One region of the Sinomonas terricola genome, then DNA from elsewhere that is predicted to be linked to it. Evidence: predicted binding sites of a transcription regulator. Region 1 holds the regulator's gene; the other holds the start of a gene.

Region 1 (4,207 bases):
CCGAGCGCGGTGCCGGTCGGATTGTTCGGGGAGCAGAGGAAGACGAGGTTGGGGGCAAGCTCGCGCACCTGGCGGGCAGCAGACTCGGCATCGAGCGCGTAGTCATCTGCTCGCATGCCCTTGAGATAGGCGGTTCCAGTTCCCGCGGCGAGGAGCGGATACATCGAGTACGTGGGGGGGAATCCGAGGGCGCTGCGGCCCGGTCCGCCGAACGCCTGGAGGAGCTGCTGGAGTACCTCGTTGGAACCGTTGGCGGCCCACAGCTGCTCCGCCGACAGCCCGTGCCCCAGATACTCGGCGAGCGCCTCGCGCAGTTCGGTGAATTCGCGGTCCGGGTAGCGGTTGAGCCCCGCAACGGCCTCGCGCACCGCTTCAGCGATCGCGTCCTGGACGTCCGCCGGAACCCCATACGTGTTCTCGTTGACGTTGAGCATGATCGGCACGTCGAGCTGCGGGGCTCCGTAAGGGTGCTGTCCGCGCAGATCATCACGGAGGGGAAGTCGCGCGAGGCGTTCCTCCGGGGTGAGAACCTCCGGCCGTGCGAGGCCGGACGCTGGTTGCTGGACAGTCTGCTCGTTCACCGGTCCAGCCTACGCCCGCGGCGAGCAGCACCCTGAATTCATGACTTGGGAACCATGAGCTGCTGGCCCGGCTGCACGCGCGTCGAATCGAGCCCATTGAGGTCGACAATCTCGCTGATGACCACGCGGGGATCCCGATCCGGAGCATATTGCGATGCGACGGACCAGAGGGACTGCCCCTGCTGCACGGTCACCTGCACGGCATCGAGATGCGCCGGCGCAGCATCCCCCGCACGCGCCGGGGACCAGAGTGCCGCGAGGCCCACCAGAAGGAACACCGAGGCGATGAACACCGGCATGGCGATAAGCACGAACCGGCCCCGCCGTGTGAGGCGCAGCCTCGGAGGCGCGGACATCCGCGGAGCAGGCTCCTCAAACGCGCCTGCCCGTTCCCCGAGCAGGGCGTCGAGCAGGCTCACGGACTCTCCTCCGAGCGGTGTTGCGAATGCGTGTGCCACGGTTCTTCCTCCTGAGCAATTCGTTCGAATGTGTCTTCGAATCACCTAGGGACCTTTTTAGCACCTCTCGACGAATCGTGTCCAGACGCGATAGAACACATGTTTGAAAGGAGCCGCTTCGTCCCCTACGGTGGGATCAGGATGCTGAAGGGGTCCGACAAAATAAGCGGGCCGCACACGCAGGCATAGAGAAGGAGCACGGCATGGCAGGAGCGACTCGCGCGGCCAAGGGGCTGACGGTGCGCCAGCGGAAGATCCTCGAGACCATCCAGCGCTCCGTCCAGACGAAGGGCTATCCGCCGTCGATGCGCGAGATCGGCGACACGGTGGGGCTCGCAAGCCTTTCGAGCGTGACGCACCAGCTCGCGCAGCTCGAGAAGCTCGGCTACCTCCGGCGCGACCCCAAGCGTCCGCGGGCCATGGAGGTCCTCATGCCGCTGAGCCTCGACGAGGGTCCGCTCACCATCGAGACGGAGCAGAGCTCCCCCGTGCTCGGCGTCGGCGGCATCAGCGTCGATGAGATGGCGAGCGCGGCAGACACGGCGATGGTGCCGCTCGTGGGGCGCATCGCGGCGGGCGGTCCCATCCTTGCCGACCAAGTCGTCGAGGATGTCATGCCCCTCCCTCGGCAGCTCGTGGGCTATGGCGAGCTCTTCATGCTCAAGGTCAAGGGCGATTCGATGATCGACGCCGCGATCTGCGACGGCGACTGGGTCGTCGTGAGGCGCCAGAACAACGCCGAGAACGGGGACATCGTCGCGGCGCTCCTCGACGACGAGGCGACAGTCAAGACGTTCAGGCAGCGCGACGGCCACACGTGGCTCCTGCCGCAGAACACGCGCTACGAGCCGATCCTCGGCGACCACGCGACCATCATGGGCCGCGTGGTCTCCGTCATGCGCTCGGTTTAGGCTCGGGCCCCGCCGCGGCCAGCCGCTCGAGCGCCTGGAGGATGACGCCCCGATCGGTGGTCCCCCACAGCGGCGGAAGCGCCGAACGCAGGAAGGCGCCGTAGCGTTCGGTCGCGAGGCGTGAGTCCAGCACGGCGACGACGCCGCGATCCTGGGTCGAGCGGATGAGGCGACCGGCCCCCTGAGCCAGCCGCACCGCAGCGTGGGACGCCGAGACGCTCATGAAGCCATTGCCGCCCGCCTGCGCGACGGCTCGAGAACGGGCCGTCATCATGGGGTCGTCCGGCCGCGGGAACGGGATGCGGTCGATCACGACGAGCCTGCATGAATGCCCGGGAACGTCGACGCCTTGCCAGAGGGACATCGTGCCGAAGAGGCACGTATCCGGCTCGTCGGCAAACTGACGCACGAGGGCGCTCATCGAGGACTCGCCCTGGCACAGGATCTCGAGATCGAGCCTCGAGCGAAGCTCGTCGGCAGCTTCTTCTGCCGCGCGCCGCGACGAGAAGAGGCACAGCGCGCCGCCTGACGACGCCCGGATGAGGGCCTCGAGCTCGTCGATCGCCTCGCGCGCGAGGCCCCGGCCGGGCTTCGGGAGATGCCTCGCGACGTAGAGCATGCCCTGTTTGGGGTAGTCGAACGGCGACCCGACGTCGACCCCCGTCCAGCTCGGCGCGCCGTTCCCGAGCAGCCCCAGGCCGCCGGCCACGGGCTCGAAGGCTGCGCCGATCGCGAGCGTCGCGGAGGTGAGGACCACCGTGTGGTCGGCGAAGAGGCCGTCCCGGAGCTTGCCGCCGACGTTGAGCGGCGCGACGCTCAACGTCGCGGGCGCGTCGTCGGCCGGTGCCGAGTAGCCCGTCGAGGGATCGAAAGTCGCCGTGCGCGAGACCCACACCACCTCGCCGTTCGACTCGGCATCAAGCAGGCGTTCGCTGCATTCGAGGATCGCGAGGAGACGGGACCGTGCGACCTGCCGCCCGCCGTCGGCCGCGCCTTGGCCATCGCCCGCCTTGGCGTCGGAAAGCGCGGCGCGGCACGCGTCTCGGAGGAGCCCGATGCCCTGCGCAAGCTCCTCGGTGAGCCCCCGGCCGAGGAGCCCCGTAGGCACCGCCGAGAGCGCGAGTTCAAGCTGAGCGGCCGCCGACTGGAGCGCCTCGACCGAGATCCCGCAGTTCCGGCGCGCACTCGCCGCGCCAGCAGTGACCATCGAAACGGAGAGCTGGGCACTCACCGCCCCGGTCACGCGGTCCTGAAGCTCGTGCGCCTCGTCGACCACGACGACGTCGTACTCCGGGAGCACGCTGAGCCCCTCGAACGCGTTGATTGCGAGCATCGCGTGATTCGTCACCACGATGTCCGCCTCGGCGCCGCGCTGTCGTGCGAGTTCGCTGAAGCACTCGGCCGCGAGCGGGCACTTCTGGGCGCCGAGGCATTCGAGCGCGGTGACGGACACCTGCCGCCACGCGCGGTCCGACACCCCGGGCACAAGGTCGTCGCGATCGCCGGTCTCCGTCTCCTCGGCCCACTCGCGGAGGCGCTTGACCTCGCGGCCGAGCTGGGTCGCGGGCCCCGAACCGCCGGGCGTGGCGGCCAAGTGGGCGACGGCGGTGTCCTCCCCGAGCGCGAAGAGCGCCCCGTCGGAACCGTCTTCGCTCGGGAAGCCGCCCGAGAGCTTGTGCTTGCACAGATAGTTCGAGCGGCCCTTGACGAGGGCGACGTCGACCGGGTGATCCAGTTCGGGTGCGACCGCATCGAGCAGCCGGGGGAGGTCGCGGCCCACGATCTGGGCTTGGAGCGCGAGCGTCGCGGTGGCGACAACGGCCGGGCGGCCGCTCTCCTGGGCATGCGCGATGAGCGGGACGAGATACGCGAGGGACTTGCCCGTCCCCGTTCCTGCCTGCACGAGGAGGTGGGTGCCCTCCTCGATAGCACGGGCCACCTGGCGCGTCATCTCGTGCTGGCCCTCGCGCTGCTGCCCGCCCATCGCGGCCACCGCAACGTCGAGGAGCCTGACTGCGGCCTCCTCGGCATCCTCGCTCACTGCGTCACCCATCGACCGCGAACGGCTCCAGTTCCGCAACGAACTCGTCGCGCACGACGACGTGGGCCAGCGTCCCCTCCGCCGTGTGCTCGAGCGATCGGATTTCCGAGCTGCTCTCGTGCAGTCGGCTCAGGAGGTCGCCCCGGCTGTACGGGATGAGGAGCGTGAGCGCGACGTGCGGCCTCGGGATCGATTTGCTGATCAGCTCCCGGAGGG
Region 2 (4,207 bases), on a different contig from region 1:
AGACGTCCCGCGGCGGGCTCGCCGTCAACGTCATCGAGTGCTGATGCGAGAAAAGCGGGTGATTGGGCATGTTGTTGCAGGCCATCAAGACCGTGACGGGACGCGGACGGCGTGAGGACTGGTCCCAGCTGATCGGCCGCACCGTCGAGGTGTGGCTCGGAGGCCGGCTCGTGACCACGGGCGTCGTCGACGAGGCGACCGCGGACGACACCGTCGTGTGGATCGCCGCCCAGGGAATCCAGCGGCGCAAGCTCTACGACAAGCTGACGGGCTACGAGATCTGGGCCTGAGGCGGACCCATTCGCACGGCGGCGAGCTTGCGCCGGAGCAGCTGGCGACCGTTGCGCGGATGAGTCGGGTGGGTTTCCGCGTCATCACCGGGCACGACAAGACAGCCGCCCACGACGCCTGGGCGGAGCTTGCCGGTGACGACCTCCTCGTGATCCGGGGCCAGGAAATCGTCACCAGACCGGCTATCGGCCGGCGCTCGGCGTTGACCCAGGTCACGTAGTCGAATGGCGGCACGGTGTGCGCGATGGCGTGGCATGCACCTTTAAGTAGCGACGGCCGGAATCAGTGAGGCCCTGGAAACCTGCGGTAAACCAGTCAGCCATGCAAGCATGTCGAATATATATTCGATCATGGCTCATGATTGTTATGGTTTCGCGCACGCGCGAGCTGATCGAATTCTTCAGCGGACCTCGCCGGGGACCCAAGCCCTCGCGAATGGCCCCGATCAGGGGTTGACGCGCAAAAGCTCTTTGGCGAAGGCGAGGAGCTCGGAGGCAGTCTCTTCGCGGCGCAATGGCATCTCGTCCCAGACATCCAGCAGATACACGAGTCCAGTGAGCATGTCTGGCCGTCCGAGAGGGAACCAGCCGACGCGCTGCATCAGTCTGGACCCCTCGACGATGTCGAGCCCACCTTCCACAATCTCCCTGGCCCAGTGCTTGAGGAGGAATCTTGCGGCTTCCTCCTCGGGCTCACGGCGGGTGCCGAATTCTTCGCGGACGGCCTCCCACAGCGCTGCTGCGTCGGAGCGATCTCCCTTTGGAAGGCCCGCGAGTTCGCGAAGTGACGGACTGTCATACCCCAGGATGAGGAGTTCCGTGGCAAAGATCACGCGCTCGACGCTAGTGTCTGAGCATGCAGCGCTGCTCTCCAAGCGTCCGGCGCCGCCTGCCCAGGACGTCAACCGACCCGCTCTAGGCACCGGACTCGAGGGACTCTGGCAGCGCACGATAGGTCTCCGGCGCTTCCGAAAGTCATTGAGGCACGTCGTGGAAGTATTGGGCGACGTCGTAGTTGCCAATGAGCCTTGCCAGCCCGACTGGTGTCTGTCCGCTCGCATTGACGTGCAGCGGGTCCGCGCCGCGGGATCGGAGCAGACCAATCAGTTCGCCCCGACCTTTGGAATTGAACACCGCGACCCAAAGAGGCGTATTGCCGAAGGCGTTTGCTGCGTCCACCGTCGCCTCTGCATCGATCAGGGCAGCCGCCGCGGCAGGGGCGAACTCCTGCGCTGCGAGATGGAGTGGCGTGAAGCCCTGACGGTCGGCAACATCGGGCGATGTCCCCGCGGCGAGCAACCGTGCGATGGCCTCGGCATCGTTTTCCAGTGCCGCGTAATGGAGCGGAGAACGGCCGGCGGGGTCCATGCGCATGTTCAATCTGTGCTCTCGACGACGCCGAGGCGGGCGCGCCCTTCAGCCGGGCGGAAGTCGTAACCGATGGCCCGAGCACCCGTCCAATTGAGCCCCACGAGGATCCCGTCGCGTTCGAGCCCATCGATCCAGCGCGTGCGCCAGACGTCGATCGGTATGGCCACAGGCTCGAAGGCCCTGTAGGCGGGAACATTCGCGATGACCTTCTCTGCTCTGCTCTGGAGGGACCAGAACGGCATGCTGCGATCACCGTCGCTGTTGAGCAGGGCGGGGATGCCGCCCGAATCGCGGATCCCCCACACCTGACCGTTCTTGAGGATCTCTTTGTAGAAGACGGCTGCCTGCGCTGCGCTGACGCTCATGCCCGACACCCTATGACCTGCGGGCGCACAGGACGGGAAGGTCCGCCCCTGCAACACTTCAGCTAAGCAGATATCTAGTATCTATATTCGACCATGATGCTCTGGCGTGATAAACTTAGTCTATATCTTCGATTGATGTTGGGGGCATCGATGACTGCGGACGCGGACTCGAGTACGTCAGGCGCCTGGAGGGCCAGGCCTGAGACTTCCGGGGCGGTGATGCTGGTCCCTCGTCCGGGGTCGCTGCTTGAGGGCTCGCTCTGGCACCCGGACCCGTCGACACTCTCGGGCGAGGACGCACGACGGGCACTCGCAGATATCGGACAGGCACGGTCATTCTTGGCCGCCCTTGAGGCCCTCGCCGTGGAGCGCATCCGGCTCGCGAGCGAAGAGGAGGCCCGCGAGGTGGGCGCCCGCACCCAATCTGAGGGCCAGGCCGAGCGGTTCGGCGGTGACGTGGGCCGGGCGCTCGCGGTCTCCGAGGTAGCCGTCGCGGAAGGCATCAGCGAGTTCGCGGCCGCGAGGCTCGTGAACACGTCGGAGGCTCTGTGCGGACCGCAGATGGCCGTCCTGAGCTCGCTCGAGGGCGGCGTCCTGTCTGAGGCGCATGCTCGGGTCATCACAGACGAGACATCGACCCTGCCCGAGGCCGCGGCGGAGGAGTTCGGGATCGAGTGCCTGCGACGCCTCGAGACGCGCACCGGCCGGCGGCGCACGCCGGGCGAGTTCCGGAAAGCCGTGCGGGCCCTGCGCGAACGGCTCCACCCAGAATCGATCCGGGCCCGTCGGGTGCGGGCCGAGCGGGATCGTGGCGTGTGGATCAGGCCCGAACCGGACGGCATGTGCACTCTGACCGCGTTCCTCCCGGCGGAAATCGGCTTGGCCTCCTATAACCGCGTCGACGCCCTCGCCCGTGCTCGTCGGGATACCGCGTCAGGAGAAGGCCGTACGCTCCCCCAGCTCCGCGCCGACGAGCTGGCCGGCCTGCTCATGGGCGACGGCGGCTCCGATCACCGCGAGGGCACCACCGCCGGCGAAGGCACTTCCGCGGGCATCGGGCGAGAAGTGGCCCAGTCCGACATGCCACGCCCGGCGGCCGAGGTCGTCGTGCATATCTCCGCGGAGTCACTGATCGGGGTCACTGAGGAACCGGGCGAACTGGAAGGCTACGGGCCGATCGACGCCGAAACCGCCCGCGCCTTGGCCGTGACCGCACCGACGTGGCAGCTGCTGTCCAGAGGAGAAAACGGCGTACCCCTCTCCCTTGGCCGCACGGCGTACCGACCGCCGAAACGGCTGCGGCGCTTCATCGAGTACCGCGACGGCGTCTGCCAGTTCCCGACGTGTTCAAGTCCCGCATCGAAGGCCGAGATCGACCACCTCGCGGAATGGCAGGACGGCGGAACCACCGACGCGGAGAACCTCCAGGCGCTCTGCAGAAAGCACCACGCCCTCAAGAGCCTGCACTTGTGGAAACCCACGCGGCTCAAGGCCGAGGCCGACGCACGCCCTGGCGACATCCTCTGGGTTTCGCCGCTCGGGGCGCGAGTTCTCGGGGGACCCGTCGACCGGGAATTCGGGGCCGGGAAAGATCAGGAGCCCGAGGCAGCCGGAAGCTCTGAAATCGAGACCGCGAGAGACCCCGAACTCAAGTCAACGGAAAGCGCAGAGCGCGAGGCGGCTCCAAGCGCGGAGCCAGCATCGACCCAAAGCTCAGAGACAAGGACAACGGGAAGCCGGGAATCCGGGCCGGCTCCAGTCGCTGCTGAGCCGCCACCGTTCTAACCGGTGCTCCTGGCGCGCTGGTAACGTGCCCAGCTGCGTCGACCCTCAACCCCCTTGCGCGGCTCGCGCCGACCGCAAGGCTTCAGCACGCCGAAAAGCGCGTGGGCAGCAAGGTCGTGCGAGCCAAGGCATCGAGAACGCGTGCCCATCGTTCTGATACACCGTTGATATATCAGACCATCGTACGAGGGCGGAGTTGCGCTCATCAAGGCCATCCGAGGGCGCCAAACCACTTCGGGCGAACCTCTTGACACGGCCCTGTGAGTTGTCTCACTGTTGTGAATACCGCTTCTTGTTGCATTTACTGCAATTGACCGAATCCCCCACGGTGGTTGAGGAAACTCCATGAAGACTCTCGCGATTGTCGGCTCCTCCCTCGCAGGCCTCTCGGCCGCC

Evidence for each region. Region 1 encodes LexA, which represses DNA repair genes until DNA is damaged. Its sites were predicted from a motif close to TCGAACANNTGTTCGA; they were not measured.
Region 2: a site for LexA is predicted at 2,102-2,117, ahead of SPF06_RS03945 (HNH endonuclease signature motif containing protein). Genes of this name have one in related genera too.

The regions. Positions count from the first base shown of each region.
Region 1 covers NZ_JAYGGQ010000004.1:75,368-79,574, forward strand. Annotated here, with positions in the region: gene SPF06_RS07370 (histidinol-phosphate transaminase) at 1-581, opposite strand, end outside; gene SPF06_RS07375 (LysM peptidoglycan-binding domain-containing protein) at 620-1,039, opposite strand; gene lexA (transcriptional repressor LexA) at 1,243-1,950, shown strand; gene SPF06_RS07385 (ATP-dependent DNA helicase) at 1,934-4,003, opposite strand; gene hflX (GTPase HflX) at 3,996-4,207, opposite strand, start outside.
Region 2 covers NZ_JAYGGQ010000001.1:801,939-806,145, forward strand. Annotated here, with positions in the region: gene SPF06_RS03915 (L-serine ammonia-lyase) at 1-44, shown strand, start outside; gene SPF06_RS03920 (hypothetical protein) at 69-290, shown strand; gene SPF06_RS03925 (hypothetical protein) at 350-511, shown strand; gene SPF06_RS03930 (hypothetical protein) at 737-1,165, opposite strand; gene SPF06_RS03935 (ankyrin repeat domain-containing protein) at 1,266-1,664, opposite strand; gene SPF06_RS03940 (DUF2750 domain-containing protein) at 1,667-2,026, opposite strand; gene SPF06_RS03945 (HNH endonuclease signature motif containing protein) at 2,246-3,811, shown strand; gene SPF06_RS03950 (NAD(P)/FAD-dependent oxidoreductase) at 4,157-4,207, shown strand, end outside.